DNA from 4 places in the Paenibacillus sp. YYML68 genome. Region 4 is predicted to be linked to each of the others. Evidence: riboswitches for the same ligand, from Rfam matches in the RefSeq annotation. Region 4 holds a riboswitch; each other region holds the start of a gene.
The links. A riboswitch is a leader RNA that binds a small molecule or an ion and turns the genes downstream of it on or off. The one in region 4 is predicted to bind cyclic di-AMP.
Positions count from the first base shown of each region.

Region 1: linked by a shared signal. The riboswitch ahead of PAE68_RS02590 (C40 family peptidase) and the one ahead of PAE68_RS04710 (stalk domain-containing protein) in region 4 are both predicted to bind cyclic di-AMP.
Region 2: linked by a shared signal. The riboswitch ahead of PAE68_RS18220 (TrkH family potassium uptake protein) and the one ahead of PAE68_RS04710 (stalk domain-containing protein) in region 4 are both predicted to bind cyclic di-AMP.
Region 3: linked by a shared signal. The riboswitch ahead of PAE68_RS02825 (3D domain-containing protein) and the one ahead of PAE68_RS04710 (stalk domain-containing protein) in region 4 are both predicted to bind cyclic di-AMP.

Region 1 is NZ_BQYI01000001.1:594,924-599,149, forward strand. It holds gene PAE68_RS02585 (cryptochrome/photolyase family protein) at 1-936, opposite strand, end outside; gene PAE68_RS02590 (C40 family peptidase) at 1,114-1,590, opposite strand; cyclic di-AMP (ydaO/yuaA leader) riboswitch at 1,596-1,731, opposite strand; gene PAE68_RS02595 (YceI family protein) at 2,211-2,906, shown strand; gene PAE68_RS02600 (hypothetical protein) at 3,067-3,876, opposite strand; gene PAE68_RS02605 (M1 family metallopeptidase) at 3,888-4,226, opposite strand, start outside.
Region 2 is NZ_BQYI01000001.1:4,095,813-4,100,038, reverse strand. It holds gene uvrC (excinuclease ABC subunit UvrC) at 1-265, shown strand, start outside; gene PAE68_RS18225 (CPBP family intramembrane glutamic endopeptidase) at 195-1,862, opposite strand; cyclic di-AMP (ydaO/yuaA leader) riboswitch at 2,119-2,265, shown strand; gene PAE68_RS18220 (TrkH family potassium uptake protein) at 2,339-3,691, shown strand; gene PAE68_RS18215 (potassium channel family protein) at 3,704-4,226, shown strand, end outside.
Region 3 is NZ_BQYI01000001.1:640,371-644,596, forward strand. It holds gene PAE68_RS02820 (TatD family hydrolase) at 1-569, shown strand, start outside; cyclic di-AMP (ydaO/yuaA leader) riboswitch at 788-961, shown strand; gene PAE68_RS02825 (3D domain-containing protein) at 1,287-2,378, shown strand; gene rnmV (ribonuclease M5) at 2,495-3,055, shown strand; gene rsmA (16S rRNA (adenine(1518)-N(6)/adenine(1519)-N(6))-dimethyltransferase RsmA) at 3,052-3,969, shown strand; gene yabG (sporulation peptidase YabG) at 4,066-4,226, shown strand, end outside.
Region 4 is NZ_BQYI01000001.1:1,038,831-1,043,056, forward strand. It holds gene PAE68_RS04705 (zinc-dependent alcohol dehydrogenase) at 1-857, shown strand, start outside; gene PAE68_RS04710 (stalk domain-containing protein) at 929-1,756, opposite strand; cyclic di-AMP (ydaO/yuaA leader) riboswitch at 1,760-1,933, opposite strand; gene PAE68_RS04715 (potassium/proton antiporter) at 2,128-3,579, shown strand; gene PAE68_RS04720 (potassium channel family protein) at 3,638-4,226, shown strand, end outside.

The sequences.
Region 1 (4,226 bases), 440 kb from region 4:
CTCATAGCGGAAGAAGAGTGGGTCCAGCCTCGCCTGATATTGGTAAAAGTCGCGCCAAGCCAGCTGGCGCAGCCAAGGCTCGACCGCGAGAGGGCTCGCGATCAGCCGCTCGTATACGGAGCGAATGGAGATCGCTCCGACGTTCAGATGGCGGCTGAGACGGCTCGTGCCGTCGCGGTCATAGCGATCGCGCTCGCCCGCATAGCCGGGCAGCCGCTCCTCGAGGAAGCGGTCCAGCGCTTCCTCCGGCTCCTGCGCGGGCGCTGACGCAGCCGCGCCCGCAAGCGCAGGCCGCGCCTCCGCTGAGGCGGCGCGGCTGTGCACAGGCGGCCCGCCCTCGGCGAGGGCCGCGGCCAGCTCGGCTGGCGGCGCATAGCGCTCCGCCAGCCCGTCCGCGAGCGCGACCGTCGCGAGGTCGCGCACCGTCACGTGCGACGCGGGGCGCACCCGCTCGCTCACATATTCACGCCATCGCTTGTAGAATGGCGTGTACACCTTGTACGGCTGCTGGCGGCCGGACCAGCGCGCGAACTCACGGACGTCGGCGAGGCTCGCCTCCTCGAAGGCGGTGACCCGCACGCCGCGAGCCTCCGCCGCGGCGCGCAGCTCACGGTCGCGCTTCAGCGCATAGGGCGAGACGTCCTCGTGCAGCACGAGCTCGTCGATGTCCGGATGCGCGGCCAAGAGCCCCTGGAGCACGGCGCTCGGCTCGCCGTGCAGCACATGCAGCTGCGCACCGGCCTCGCGATACAGACGCGTAAGCCTTGCGGCGTGCTGCAGGAAGTTGACGCCGCTGTGCTCGGCGCTACGGCCGTTGCGCAGCAGCAACGGATCGAGTATGAGCACATGCAGTGAAGGCTGTGCGGCGGCACGTATATAATCGAACGCGGGCAAGTCGTCGATGCGCAAGTCTTTGCGGTGAATGAATAGCAGCATGAGGCCGTGCTCCTTTCTTAGGACGTCCGCGAGTCCGCTAGACGAAAGAAAGCTCCGGACGCTGGAGCTGCCCTGTCCTCGCACAAGGCGAAGGAACGGGGGCAAGTCCAAGTCAGAGCTTTCGAGATCATACGAAATTCAAGTGTGCTTCATAGCATCGCGACAGAACGAGCCGGCTTATTGGGTCGCTGGGTCCGTCATGAGCTGTGTGTACTGCTCCTCCGACAGAATGCGGCGAGCGGTCACATAGCGCTTCACGTAGTAGCTGTCCGACAGCTTCGTGATGACGACACCCTCATTCGTAGCGGAGTGATAGAACTTACCGTCGCCTACATAGACACCGACATGCGAGATGCCGCGGCCGTCTGTGTTGAAGAAGACGAGGTCGCCAGGACGCAAGTCGTTCTTATCGACGTGTGTGCCGAGCTGGGCTTGGCTCTTGGAGGAATGCGGCAGCTGAATGTTGAACTTGGCGAACACCCACGAGGTGTAGCCCGAGCAATCGAAGCCCTTCGTCGTCGTACCAGCCCACTTATAAGGAGAGCCCAGTCCGTCGTTAACCGCTGCGCTTAGCGGAGTTTCCGCCCATGCGCTTCCAACCGAAATCGTGCAAAACATAACTGCTGAGCATACAAAACCGACAAGCTTCTTCACTAAGAAGTTTCCCCTTCCGGTGCCTACGAGGTTAGCTTGAGGGTTCGGTTGAAGGTTCCCTATGATCACTGTCAAGCGAGATCAATTCACCCAAGATGGTTCCCCCGTTTTCTGCGTACAGAAATTCGGCAAAGTTTTCTAGTTAGTTTGTTGCAAGTACATGTATTCGAGCTTCGTTGTCGAAATCCTGCCGGTGTCACAAAACCGTCACATCTTAAGTGCATAAATGTGAAACCTGCCTACTTAGGTACTAGGACATGCGCCTAGAGACTCCCAATTGATACAGTCCACTTGTCGTTTTCCTGTATTTGACATCGAAACGTAGTTTCAATACAATCTGTAGTGTGAGGTATTCATCTATGAAAATACATCATTTCAAAGTTTACGAGAAAGGCTTGAACCGCTTCTTCGGCTCACTGGAGGCGAAGGTGCTCGAAATCTTATAGAAGGCGGCTTAGCCGTTGTCGATTCGCGAGGCACAGACGTGTCTCGAGTACCAGAACGAGTCATTGATTTTCAACACGGTGATGAGGGTGATGAACCGGCGGGCTGATTTTATACTACACCTCGTAGTGTGAATGATACATATCATACCTATATTAATGGAGGGAATTGGAATCATGAAACATGTGAAGCTGCTCGTATCCGCCAGTGTTCTATCTGTTGCTCTTGCGGGAGGCTATCTTGCCTTCGATTCTTACACCGGCAATAAAGTGGAGATCAAGGAGGTCATCTCGGCTGCGGCTTCGGCTTCCGCCAAGTCGAGCTCCGGTCAGCAGCTCACGAATGAGGCGATGAGTGGCATGTGGAACGTCGCTCCATCGTCTGAGGTGTACTTTTCCGTCACGACGTCGAAGTCTACCGTAAACTTTGTTGCGAAGGAAGTCGTAGGCAGCTGGACACTGGACGCGGCAGAGCCTGCGAAGTCCACGGCGGAGGGCTCGATTGCGATGAAGTCGATCAACTCGGGCAATGCGGATCGCGATGATCATGTTCGGGCTAAGGATTACTTCGATGTCGCTTCGTTCCCGAACGCCGTCTTCAAGGCGAAGTCGTTCAGCGGCTTGCCGCAGAGCTGGACGGAAGGCGAGAAGGTCAGCTTTCAGATGGTGGGGACACTGAGCGTGAAGGGGATCGAGAAGGAGGTAACGTTCAACAGCGATGCGCTTGTTGAGAACGGTCAGCTGAAGCTGGAGGGCAAGACGGTTGTGACGTTCGCGGATTTCGGATTGAAGAATCCTCACAACGTGCTGATGGAGACGCAGAACAACATTGATGTACAGCTGCGGCTTGTGCTGGAGAAGGCCGGGAGCTAAGCGTTCGTTCTAGCGAAGGACCAGTCTGTCATCGGGTAGTCTCTAGCTGGGCGTGGACGAGCCTCACGTCACGAAGAAGGGCTGTTCGGGAGGAAGCCGGTTATCGGCTTGCCCGAACAGCCCTTCGTTTATGTCGAGCCAGGCGCGACGGTGAAGCTACTTACGCCTTCTCCTGCCACAGCGCATATTGGACTCCGATAGCCCATACCTCGAAGAACGCTTGAGCGAGACGGAATGCCTGAATGCCTAGCAGGGCGATGAAGCCGGCCCAGATGAAGGCCGAGGTCATCGCGGTCGCCGTCACGAGCAGCGCCAGAGTGAGGACCGCGAGCGCCGTGATCGCGATGACGGGCAGGTAGCGGATGCAGAATACGATCGAGTAGAGCACGGAACGATCGCTTGCTTTTCCAATCTGGAGATACATGGTCATCAGCTTGATCAGCAGGGCGTATAGCATGTAGCCGGCGACGTATGGCAGCAACGCAACGCCTAGGCTCGTATAGGAGCTATGGGTGTCGAATTCCCGTGCTGCGAGCGGCAGCAGCCATACAAGCGGCAACAAGGTTGCTGTCAGCTGGACGATATAATAGAAGAAGTACGGCAGCGTCAGCTTGCGGATGCCCGCCACGAATCGGTAGCCTGCATTCAGGTCCCCGCGATGCATCGAGTAGTAGACGGCGGCGTTCAGCACCGGGTGGAGCACGAGTCGAAGCGCCAGCAAGGCGATCGCCCAGCCCGCAAGCGGCTCCAGCACGTCGGTCTTCATCAGCTGGAATTGTCCCTCGATCCAGAACAGCTTGACGGCTGTACCGGACAGCTCGGACGGATATCGGTGCAAGAGAGGGAGGACGACGGATTGAATGAGCTTATAGATGACGATGCTCCAGATCAGCTGATAGACGAATAACGCGAACACGGCGAAGGGCTGATTCCACGCGAGCGACATGCCTGATTTAAGACGATTCCACATTCATCCTCACCTCACCATACGACCCAGCCGATTAAGGTCTCGATTAATTTGACGGCCCCTAGATTCCAGCGAACGGCCAGCTTGTTGTCGACATCTGTCTTCATGAAATTGTTAATCCGCTTGTTCTCCAGCACCATCGTATATTGCGGGTCGATGCTCGCCCACTCGAGCGGTGCGGTGTGCGTCAGCTTGAAGATAACCTCGCTTTCGGTGCCGTTCCATGTCTTGTCCGTATGCGTACCGTCGGTAAAATGGAAGCGGACTGGCACCGTCGTGACCGTCGCCCCTAGCCGCCGCAGCTTCACGGCGCTGTCGTACAGCGTCGCTCCGCTCTCGGTCCGCTTGCTCGT
Region 2 (4,226 bases), 3.1 Mb from region 4:
GAAGTCGATGACGGTGTCGGCGCTCGATGCGATCGAGGGCGTCGGCGAGAAGCGGCGCAAGGCGTTGCTGAAGCACTTCGGCTCGCTGCGCAAAATTAAAGAGGCTTCAGTCGAAGACTTCAAGCCTCTTGGAATCGGTGAGAAGCTCGCCCGTCACATTCTGGCGTCGCTGAACGGTGAGGGCGAGTCGGATGCTACGGAAGACGAGGCTCTAGAGGAGGCTCCATCGCACGTGGAGGCTGCTCCCCTGGAGGCCGACGCTTGAGCCTCGAATGAATCTTATAGATGATCCAGCCGGCGGCTGCAGGGACGAAGAAGTAGACGATCCCTGCAGCCGCTTCGCGTTCGTCGCCGCTGTAGACGAGCGACAGCCCCATCAGGATGCTGTCCATCGTCGCATGCGCGAAGACGGCCGTCAGGAAGCCGTAGCGCAGGAATACATAGCCGAAGATGACGCCGATGACCGACACCTCGATCAGCCGCGTATAGACCGGGTAGATCGGATACTGCGTATGGCTCATTGCCCATAGGATGCTCGGCAGCAGCACCGCAACGAACGGGCTGCGCGTCAGCTTGAGCAGGAGCGTCACGCCCAGCAGTCGGTATACGGCCTCCTCAGAGATCGCAGCTGACCAGGCGAGCAGCGGGAACAGCTCGGGAATGCGCATATTGTAGACGGAGCTGCCAGGGTCAGAAACTGCCCATATATCGAAGCTGTACGAGCCTGCGAAGAAGAGCGCCTGCTGCACGCCAAGGATGAACAGGCCGATGATATAACCATCCTTCATCGCGAGGTACACTTGGCCGCCGAACTGTTCGTCTCTCCATGCCGGCAGCGGCTCCACTTCGGTATCCAGACACAGCTTCCGTCCGGCAAGCAGCGCGAAGTAGGTCGATAGCGCCATCAGCGTTACATAGATGTTCATGATCCACAGGTACAGCAACGCGTTCGGCTCGGATGGCCCCGTATTGTGCATCGTGCGGAACGAAGGCAGCATGTTGAAGTTGTTCATCACATAGATGCCGAGGAAGACTAGGGTGAGCATCAAGCCGCGTGAGAACGTGATGTGCCGTCTGTGCCGAATAACGAGGATGAGAGCAGTCAAGGACAGCAACAGCGACCCGAGCAGGCTGATCTGTGTCATTCGTCCGGAGCGCTCGTCCTGCGCCTCCTGCCACGTCAGGAAGCTATCAGGAGGCGGGAACGCCGGGCGGAACGAGGTGATGCGGCCGTTCTCGTAGCCGAGGTGCAGCTCAAGCGGAGCCTCGCCGACGACAATCGAACGGCTGACGTAGACGAGCCCGTAGTCCTCAGATGGTCGGCCGCTGTCCTGTAGCGTGAAGGCGGCTGGGTCATAGCCCATATCTCGCAGCGCCTTCTCGCCTGCAGCCGCAGGTGAAGCCTCTGAGGCGGCAGGCAGTGCGCCTGACTTCGCAGCAGCGTCCTTCCACGCGCTATAGCTGAATATGTGCTTCGTCGTGTAATTGACCCCAACATAATAATTGCGCGACAGTGCGTCGTCCGTTATTTCAACCTCGAAGTAATCGATCGGGAACTGCTCGCCGTACTTCTTCTCATATTCCTCCTCGAGGCCAGCATGCTGCAGGTAGCCGCTGCGTACAGTGTGCGACTGGAACAGCGTCTCCACCTTGGCCGTGTCAGACAGCTCGAAGCGCTGACGAATGAAGTCTGAGGCAAGCACAGCCGCCTCCTGCTTCGAGATGGCCGGTGTCTGCACAGCATTCTCGGGAGCACGGTCCTCCGGCTCCAGCAGCGGAGACAGGTAGGCAAGCCCGATATATAAGATGATTCCGAGCACGGCGAGCAGCAGCGGGGGACGGGCTTGTAATTTGGCAGGCATAGTCGCACTCCTTGTCCTTATTTTGTTCATCGACCTATTGTATTCGGCTATAACTTTTTCCATGCTTCCCCTATAGAGTCATGATAACATGAGCAAGCGCAGGTAAAAACAAGCAAAGTGACGCGCCGACCAGATAGGAGCGCTTACATCTGTCGTATTATTGCGAATTACCTCTCTTTTCGTTCTAAAATGGCTTTGTACTTCGTTCGAAACCGCCGTATAATTCATCTCATATGAATTTGCAGCAGCTGCCTAATTAAATATTGAGCCGAATTTCCAATGGAAAACGGGGGAACCACTAATGATGGGGTGAATTTTGTGCCAGCCACGCAGCTGCGCACAGATAGGGTGCCTGTACATCCGAATCCGACAGCTAACCTCGTAGGCTTTTGTTACAGGAACCTTGTACGCACGGCACCGGGTTTCGTTCCCTGTGTCTTTTTTGCTGTTCCATTATGAATCCGAAGAGGTGCCGGATGAAGCTTCAAGCCAAAAAAATAGAGCTCACCCCTCCGCAAATCTTGGTGCTGGGGTTCGCGGCGATCATTCTGCTCGGTGCGACGCTGCTTACGCTGCCGATCGCCGCAAGCTCAGGGGACGGCACGCCGTTCCTGGATGCGTTCTTCACCGCAACGTCGGCAACGTGCGTAACTGGCCTCGTCGTCGTCGACACAGGTCAGCATTGGTCGCTGTTCGGTAAAATCGTGATCGTGCTGCTCATTCAAGTCGGCGGACTCGGCTTCATGACGATGTCGACGCTGTTCGCCTTCGTGCTGAGGAAGCGCATCTCGCTCAAAGAACGGCTCATTCTGCAAGAGGCGATGAATCAGGGCAGCATGGAAGGCATCGTTCGGCTTATACGCAAGGTTATTATCTATTCCTTAACGATTGAGCTCACGGCGGCGGTCGTCTTCACCTTGAGATGGTCAATGGACATGGAGCCGCTGCAGGCGCTCGGCTTCGGACTATTTCACGCGATCTCGTTCTTCAACAATGCGGGCTTCGATCTATTTGGACTTGTGACAGGTCCATTCGCCAGCATTACCGCTTACGCGGACGATTATGTGATCAATATCGTCTCCATCTGTCTCATCATACTTGGCGGACTCGGCTTCGTCGTCTTATCCGATCTGCTCGATTACCGACGGCTGCGCAGATTGTCGCTGCATTCCAAGGTCGTGCTAACGGCAAGCGGCGTGCTGATCGCGGTGGGAGCTGTCGTCATCTTCATCTTCGAGTTCACGAATGCGAGGACGCTCGGTGCGCTCGATTGGGATGGTAAGCTATTAGCGTCGATCTTCCAATCCGTTACCCCCCGCACCGCAGGCGCCAATACATTAGACATTGCGGCGATGCGTCAGGCGACCCAATTTTTCATCATATTCCTCATGTTCATCGGAGCTTCACCCGGCTCGACGGGTGGTGGCATTAAGACGACGACGTTCACAACGTTGGTCGGGGCGATTATTGCGATGGTGCGAGGCAAGGAGGACATCGTCTTCTTCCATAACCGTCTCGGCAAGGATCGATTGCTGAAGGCGATTACGATCACGATGATTGCCTTGTTCGTCGTCATCTTCGTGACGATGGTGCTGTCGACGACTGAGGATCGTCACTTCCTGATGATCCTGTTCGAGGTGACGTCCGCATTCGGCACAGTCGGCTTATCGATGGGGCTGACGCCTATGCTGAGCGATGTCGGCAAGGTGATGATCGCACTCACGATGTTCATCGGCCGTCTTGGTCCCTTGACGCTCGCCTATGCGCTCGGACCGAAGGCGGAGAAGGAATTGTATCGATACCCGGAAGGGAAAATAACGATCGGATAGGGGATATCAGCGATGAAACGCAGTCAATACGCCGTCATCGGACTGGGGCGCTTCGGCTCCAGTCTTGCCAAGGAGCTCATCAAGCTAGGCTACCAGGTGCTCGGCATCGATAAGGACGAGGAGGCCGTCGAGGAGATGAGCAGTGTGCTCACTCACGTCGTCGCGGCTGATTCCACAGATGAGGATGTGATTCGATCGCTAGGCCTGCGTAACTTCGACAGTGTGGTCGTGGCGATCGGCGACGATATACAGGCCAGCATTCTAACTACTATATTATTGAAGGATGTCGGGGTGAAAAATGTCGTCGGCAAGGCGCTCTCCGAGCTGCACGGCAAGGTGCTGCAGAAGATCGGCGCCGACCGCGTCATCTTCCCGGAGCGGGATATGGGCATCCGCGTCGCTCACCAGCTCGTCTCCCCGAACCTGCTCGACTATATCGAGCTGTCGAAGGATTATACGATCGCCGAGCTGACGGTGCCGAGCTGTCTTGATGGACGCTCGCTTAAGGATCTCGATACGCGAGCGCTCTACGGCT
Region 3 (4,226 bases), 400 kb from region 4:
ATCTGGAATGGCTCGAGTCGCTGTGCGCACACGAGAAGGTCGTAGCGATCGGCGAGATTGGACTCGATTATTACTGGGATACGTCGCCCAAGGATGTTCAGGACCGCGTGTTCCGGGAGCAGATTCGGCTTGCCCGCAAGGTGAAGCTGCCGATTGTTATCCATAATCGTGACGCACATCATGACGTCGTCGAGACGCTCCGTGAGGAGAAGGCTTCAGAGGTCGGTGGCGTCATGCACTGCTTCTCTGGCAGCTGGGAGACGGCGAAGCAGTGTCTGGATCTCAATTTTTATATTTCGTTCGGAGGGCCAGTCACCTTCAAGAATGCGAAGCAGCCCAAGGAGGTGCTGGAGAAGGTGCCTCTGGATCGTCTGCTGATCGAGACGGATGCTCCATACTTAGCCCCACATCCGTATCGTGGAAAGCGGAATGAATCGTCCTATGTTCGGCTCATTGCAGAGACTGCGGCAGAGATTAAAGGGCTTTCATTGGAGGAGCTTGCGGAGATCACAACTCGTAATGCCACTAAGTTATTTAACCTCAAAACGAGTGAAATGACTCAAAAATGAGGGTATGAGGACGACTGTTTTTTATCACGAAACAAGAGAATGCGAGATAATGAGCAATAATCGAAGGCTTGAGCGAGAAATAGGTGTGTTGGTTGCGATTTCAATTCGAAATTTGGTCCAAATTGAACGAAAATGATTCTTTTTCGGCGTGTTTGTATACTTTACAATTAAACCCCTCGCATCGTAAACTCAGTATTAACTTCATACGATTTACCAAGCTTCCAATATCGCTGAGTTTCCGAAAGGGAAACGGGGGAACCGCAGCTTCAAGCCGAATCGGGCTGGGCTGTAACAATTGGGGTGAATCTCGGACGCCTTCAAGAGGTCCGGGTAGGGCGACTCTCAAGTCCGAATCCGTCAGCTAACCTCGTAAGCGTTTAGAGAGAGGTAACGCATTGTCGTGCGCTTTATTTTCATTTGGATCAAATGAGTATAAAAGTCACGGGAAGGTTCCTCTTCTCCGCTGACTTTTTTTGTGCTGTCCTCCATGGGAGGCGGCGCGGGCATGCTCATAAGTGATCCTTCCAAAGCGGGGGTGAACGAGGCAGGCAAGTCGGCTCTGATGTCAGTAGCAAACGTTGGTAATGACAGTCATAACAATTTACCAAGTCGCGTCAGATCTTATCATGCATAACACTCGATGGCGAGGCTTTAAGGAGGACGGAACAAGTGGGAGCTGGATCACTAGAGCAACCCCATGAAAGACGATCATCCAGCATGACCTTCGCACTGCGATGGGCGCATGAAAACTTGCGTATGATTACGATAATTGCACTACTTTCATTCGCTATGGCTTTCATGTTCTTGATGATGTTGCACGGTACCGCGATTAAGCGCGTATCGGTCGTTGTAGACGGACAGGAGCTTATGTTCCAAACCCGGCAAGGGGAGCTGCAACGAATACTGGATGAGCAAGGCATAACGGTCAGTGAGCACGATCGATTATCGCATTCGCTGGATGCGGCGATTCAATCGGGCGATCGGATTACGATTACACGCACGACACCTGTACAGCTTACAGCTGACGGAGAGACCCGAACGATCTACACAGCGGGTACAACGGTGGAAGAGGCGCTAGCGGACTTGAACGTAACGCTCGGTGAGCACGATAAGGTAATGCCGGCGAAGGATGCGGAGCTTACGGCGAACGCAGCGGTTCAGGTCGTGCGCGTAACGAAGGAGCTCGGCGAGGTCGAGGAGAAGGTCGCATTCGACATCGTTAAGAAGAACGAGCCCAAGCTGCTCAAGGGCAAGGAACAGGTCGTACAGGAAGGTCAGGAAGGCATCGTTATTAAGCAGCTGGAGAAAGTATATGAGGACGGCGTGCTCGTCTCCGAGCAGGTTGTCGAAGAGAAGGTTCAGCAGGAAAGCAAGCAGCGGATCGTCGCGGTCGGAACGAAAAATCCGGTCGTTGCTTTGTCAAGCTCCTCGCCCAATGTGGATGAGGTGATGAAGAATGGCATCAACTTCGGTTATAAGCAAGTGATTAAGAACTTTACCTTAACCGGTTATTCAGCCGGACCCGCGTCGACTGGCAAGGATGTCAATCATCCGCAGTACGGCGTAACTTCATCAGGTGCGAAAGTGACAGAAGGTCGTACCATTGCAGTAGACCCTAAAGTAATTCCGATCGGCTGGTGGGTATATATCGAAGGCCTCGGCTTCCGCCGTGCGGAGGATACGGGCAGTGCCGTGAAAGGAAACAAGATCGACGTTTATTTCGACAGTCATAACTATGCCAGCCGCTTCGGTACGAAGAGTGGCTACACGGTATACATTATCGGCCCGAAGAAGCCGTCGGCGAATTAGGAGCTTGCAATTGGGCAAGACTAGATTCATTATAGATATAAAGTCAGCAGGTGAAGAAGAGGTGCCTCAGGCGGCCTCTTCTTTTGCTTGTTTATGCAGAAAGGAAGCAAGACGTGATGATCAAGGAGCTAATTGTAGTGGAGGGCAAGGACGATACGACGGCGATCAAGCGGGCAGTAGAGGCCGATACGATCGAAACGGGCGGCTCGGCCATTAATGACGCCGTGATTCGGCGCATACGGCTTGCACAGGAGCGTCGGGGAGTGATCGTGTTCACGGACCCGGACCATGCGGGCGAGCGCATTCGCAAAATTATCGCCAAGGCGGTGCCGGGCGTGAAGCACGCGTTCCTGACACAGAGCGAGGCGACCAGCAAGGGCGATATCGGCGTCGAGAATGCCTCGGTCGAGTCCATTCGAGAGGCGCTGTCGAAGGTGCGTACGGATACGCAGGCGAGCGAGTCGCTAATCGAATGGGAGGATCTGATGGATGCCGGTCTCATCGTACATCCGCAGGCGGCCTCTAGACGCCTGCTCGTAGGCAATAAGCTAGGTATTGGCTATTGCAACGGCAAGCAGTTCTATAATCGGTGCCGGATGTTCCAGATTACGCGTGAGGAATTCGAAGCGGCGGCGCGTGATCTGTACGATGCGGACCAGGAGGGGGCGGCACAATGAATCGTGAGGACATACAACCGGCAACAGCCCAAGGCGAGGTCTTGGACATCGCCTCACCGAAGCGGACGAAGGAGCTGCTGCAGAGGCATGATCTGACGCTGAAGAAGAGTCTGGGTCAGAACTTCCTGATTGATCCTAATATATTGAACAAAATCGTCGGTGCGGCCGACCTCGACCCGTCGAAGGGCGCATTCGAGATCGGGCCGGGCATCGGCGCCTTAACGCAGCAGCTGGCAAAGCGGGCGGCGAAGGTCGTCGCGGTCGAGATCGACCAGCGGCTGCTGCCGCTGCTAGAGGAGACGCTTGCGCCTTATCCGCACGCTCAGGTCGTCCATGGCGATGTGCTGGATGTCGATCTGCATGCTTTGTTCCGCGAGCATTTCAACGGGCTGGAGAAGGTGAGCGTAGTGGCGAACCTGCCGTATTACGTCACAACGCCGATTCTGATGAAGCTGCTGGAGGAGCGTCTGCCGCTCGAGAACATCGTCGTCATGATTCAGAAGGAGGTCGCCGAGCGGATGGCTGCGAAGCCTGGCGGCAAGGAGTATGGCTCGCTTAGCATCGCGGTTCAGTACTACTGCGTGCCTGAGGTCGTGACGATCGTGCCGCACACCGTGTTCATCCCGCAGCCGAATGTTGATTCGGCGGTCATCAAGCTGGCTGTACGGGAGCGTCCCCCTGTTGAGGTCGATGATGAGGCATTCTTCTTCGAGGTCATTCAGGCGAGCTTCGTTCAGCGGCGCAAGACACTGTACAACAATCTCTCCGCGAAGTACTTCACGAAGGAAACGAAGCCGGAGCTGGAGCAGCTGCTCCACGGAATCGGTATCGAGCCGTCAAGGCGCGGTGAGACGCTCTCGATGGAGGAGTATGCCAAGCTGGCCGCGGCGCTGGCTGCCTATCTGAAGCGATAGCGGGTGAGCCTCGCTACGGTGCTCTAGGGAATTGGGCGGATTGCCTGCACCAATTGCCTATACACGCCATACGATAGACGAGGAGGCGATGCAGCCATGAAACAGGGAGACCTGGTCACTCGGAAATCGTATGGTGGTGACATTATTTTCAAAATCCAAGAAGTCCGCAGTCAATATGCGGTGCTCCGCGGGGTCGAGCTTCGCCTGCTGGCGGATGCGCCCTTGCTCGATTTGGAGATGAGCCACCAGCTCGATAG
Region 4 (4,226 bases):
TCTACTGCCAGCATCAGCAGGAGAGTCAATGCGATAATGCGAATCCGAACGGAGAGGTCGGTGCGTACTTCGGTTATTCGGATACGTTCGGTGGCTATGCTGGGGGGCAGGCTGAATACTTAAGAGTGCCATATGGCAACTTCGTGCCGTTCAAGGTTCCAGAGAGCTGTGAGCTTGAGGATGAGAAGCTGCTGTTCCTCTCTGACATTATTCCGACCGCCTACTGGGGAGTGGATAACGCAGGCGTCAAGCCGGGGGATACGGTTATTGTGCTCGGCTGTGGTCCTGTCGGTCTGCTGACACAGAAGTTCGCTTGGATGAAGGGGGCGAAGCGCGTCATCGCGGTCGATTACATCAACTATCGGCTGGAGCATGCGAAGCGCGTGAACGGGGTTGAGATTGTTAACTTCGAGAAGGAAGCGAACATCGGAAGCTACCTGAAGGAGCTAACAGGCGGCGGCGCCGAGGTCGTGATCGATTGTGTCGGGATGGATGGGAAGATGACGTTGGTGGAGAAGATCGAGACAGCGCTCATGCTTCAAGGCGGTTCGATGGGAGCGATCCAAATTGCGTCGCAGGCTGTGAGGAAGACCGGTACGATCCAGCTCATCGGCGTATATGGGCTGCGGTATAATGCGTTTCCGCTAGGAGACTTGTTCGCACGCAACATCGTATTGAAGATGGGCCAAGCTCCGGTCATTCACTACATGCCGCACTTGTATGAGCTTATCACGACGAACAAGCTGGACCCGACGGACATTATTACACATCGGGCGAGCTTGTCGGATGCGCCGCGGATGTATGAGCTTTTTGACGGGAAGAAGGATGGATGTATTAAGGTTGTATTGAAGCCGTGATAGGTACCTGGTCTAGCTAAAAAAGCAGGCTAGCTGTTATCAGCTAATCTGCTTCACTTCACTTAACAAGTTTAAGGAGCTAATACGTAAACCTTCACATCTTGAATGCCGAAGCGCCAAGCTTGATCTCTGGACTGTGGGACGAAGATGTCGACCTTGTTGCCCTTAATCGCACCACCGGTATCGGTAGCTGTACCGAACATGCCGCCGACCGGTAGCCCTTCATGCGTATAGCCTTCGATATATACTTGACTGCCGAGCGGAATGACAGACGGATCGACAGCGACGGTGCCTAGACTCAACGTGTTACCCATATAATCAAGCGCTGCATAACCGCCGTTCTCTAATGGAGTAGCGGTGTAAGCGGACGCCTTAGCTTTGATTACCTTCGTAAACGTGCGGTTATTGATTAGTGGTCGGTACCACGCCGGAGCGTAATAGCGTCCGTCTGTGCCAAGAATCGCGATTCGGTTCGTCGCATCCCATTGCGTCGTCGCTCCGAAGGTGTCGGAGATGAGTCGGAAAGGGACATAGACGCGTCCGTCGACGAGGCGCGGCGCACTCTCGACTTCGGTGGTCTGCTCGTTGACAGAGATGACCTTCTCGCCGGTTGTCAGCGTCAAGCTTGTCTCTTCGTTCTGAATGGTGACGGTTATTTGTTGACCGTCCATTTGCCATTCAAGGCTATAGCCGAGCTCGTCCACAATTGTACGTGCTGGCACCTGCAGCTTCGAATTGTCGACGACAACAGGCTTGGCGTCCTGGAATTGAACGAGCTTGTCGTTGATCTGTACTTTAATATCCGTCTGTACTGCTGCATAGGTGCCAGATGGTGAATATAGAGCAGCAGGCAGCACCAATAAAGCTGCGAGCAGCATTTTTTTCACAGAAGTATGCAATTGTATCCCTCCTATATAAGCCTCCGAGGTTAGTTGTCGGGTTCGGGAAGAGGATTTCCCTAGGCCGTCTTGTGCGCAAGGAAGATTCAAGCGCATGTCAACTGCCATTCACCCCAAGTAAAGAGTCCCCCGTACGAGCAGCATGAAGAAGCCTGTGCGATTCGGCTTAAATGAATTTATCATAAGCGTTCCTTATGAAGCAATACGCAAAAATATCCATGGGTTGAAAATGGAAATGATTATGCCCGTTTATGCTGAAAGACGTGCCTACCTTTACCTGTAATGGTACAATATATAGAAGCAGATCCGCGGAAGCTCGTGATGGATTAGCAGCATATTTCGCTCAACAGGTGCGGTGAGGAGGTCCAGGGGTGCCATTTACAGTCGATAGCTCGATCTTACTTTTCTCTACATTATTAATTGTGGGCGTCATCACCACGAAGTTCTCATCTCGGCTCGGCGTGCCGTCTCTTGTGTTCTTTATTGCAGTGGGCATGGTGCTGAGTAAGTTTATTTACTATGACAGCGCCTACCTGACGCAATTGTTCGGAATTGTGGCGTTGATCGTCATTTTGTTCGAAGGCGGACTTCAGACGAAATGGAGCAATGTGAAGCAGGTGATCGGTCCCTCAGCTACGCTAGCGACAGTGGGCGTGTTGATTACGACCGTCATTATCGGCGTGCTTGCCAAGTACATACTTGGATTGTCTTGGCTGGAAGGGCTGCTCTTCGGTGCAATCGTCGGGTCCACCGATGCCGCGGCAATATTCGCTGTCCTCGGGAACAAGAACATTCGTCCGAAGCTGACGGCGACGCTGGAGGCCGAGTCGGGAACGAATGACCCGATGGCGATCTTCTTGACCATCTCGCTGATCGAATTGATTCAGTACCCGGATGCCAGCTTGATGTCGCTCATCTGGGGCTTCGTGTGGCAGATGGGCTTAGGACTTGTGATGGGTGTACTCTTAGGTAAGTTATCTGTATGGATGATTAACAAAATTAATCTCGACTCGTCAGGGTTGTACCCGGTGCTGTCGATGGCGCTTGCCGTTCTGACCTACAGCGGAACAGCGATGCTCCAAGGAAGCGGCTTACTAGCCGTCTACGTGATGGCTGTTCTCGTCGGCAACTCGGATCTTACGTATCGGCACTCGATCTTCCGGTTTAACGAAGGCTTCGCTTGGATGATGCAGATTCTGATGTTCATATTACTGGGGCTGCTCGTGTTCCCGAATCAGCTGCTCTCCGTCATCTGGCAAGGGTTAGGCTTATCGATTCTACTGATGTTCGTAGCAAGGCCAATCGGCGTGTTCGCAAGTATGATCTTCACGAAATTCAGCCTCAAGGAGATCACGTTCATCTCTTGGGCGGGCTTGCGGGGAGCCGTACCGATTGTACTCGCCACCTATCCGATGATCGCAGGAATCGATAACAGCCAGCTGATCTTCAATGTCGTATTCTTCGTCGTTCTCACGTCGGCCTTGGTGCAAGGCTCAACAGTGTCATTATTAGCTGACAAGCTAGGACTATTAGGTGGTAAAAAAGCGACCGTTCCGCACACTCTGGAGCTCGTATCGATCGGAAGGACGAATGCGGAGATTATCGAGATCGATGTCGAGGAGAACTCTCCCGTCGAGGGTAAGCAGATCAGACATGCCGAGCTTCCGGAGGAAGCATTAGTGACGGCCATTGTTCGGGATGAAAAAATTATTACGCCAAAGGGAATGACCTTCATTCAAACGGGCGACATCCTCTACGTGCTAGTGCCGAAGCATCTGAGAGAGCAAGTGAAGGCGCAGTTTAGTAAGCAGGAAGAGTCTTAATGAACGTAGCTGGATGAACATGATCATTTCTCAGTAAGGGGGGATACGCTTGCACGTTGTGCTGCTTCGATTATCGATTAAGCTGTTAAAAATGAAAAGCTCAGCACTCATTGTTGGATGTCTGATCTTTGTGCTAGCTGCTACTACGCTGGCCTATTGGATGGAGCCTGACAACTTTGGCAGCTGGTTCAATAGTTTGTATTTCGTGTTGACGACGATGGCGACGGTTGGTTATGGCGATTATTCACCCGAGACAGTTTCAGGTAAAGTGCTTACGATCTTCATTTATATATTCGGCATCGGCTTGCTGAGCTTAGTCATTGGTAAAATTTTGGATGGAGTTGCAGCGTTTCATAGGAAGAGGGAGGCGGGTCATTTGAGATTTCATGGCAAGCGGCACGTGATCATCGCCAATTGGAGTAAGAAGGCCCAGTATGCGGTGGAGGAGATTATGTCCACAGACCCGACGATCGAGGTCGTTATTATTGATGAGCTGCCTAAGCATCCATACGATAAGCCGAATGTTCATTTCATCAGCGGAGACCCAAGCTCAATGGAAGTATTGGAAATGGCCGATATTGGCAACGCGCGGTCCGCGATCATATTCGCGGATTCGAGAATCGACGAGCCTTCGCTCGTAGATGGGA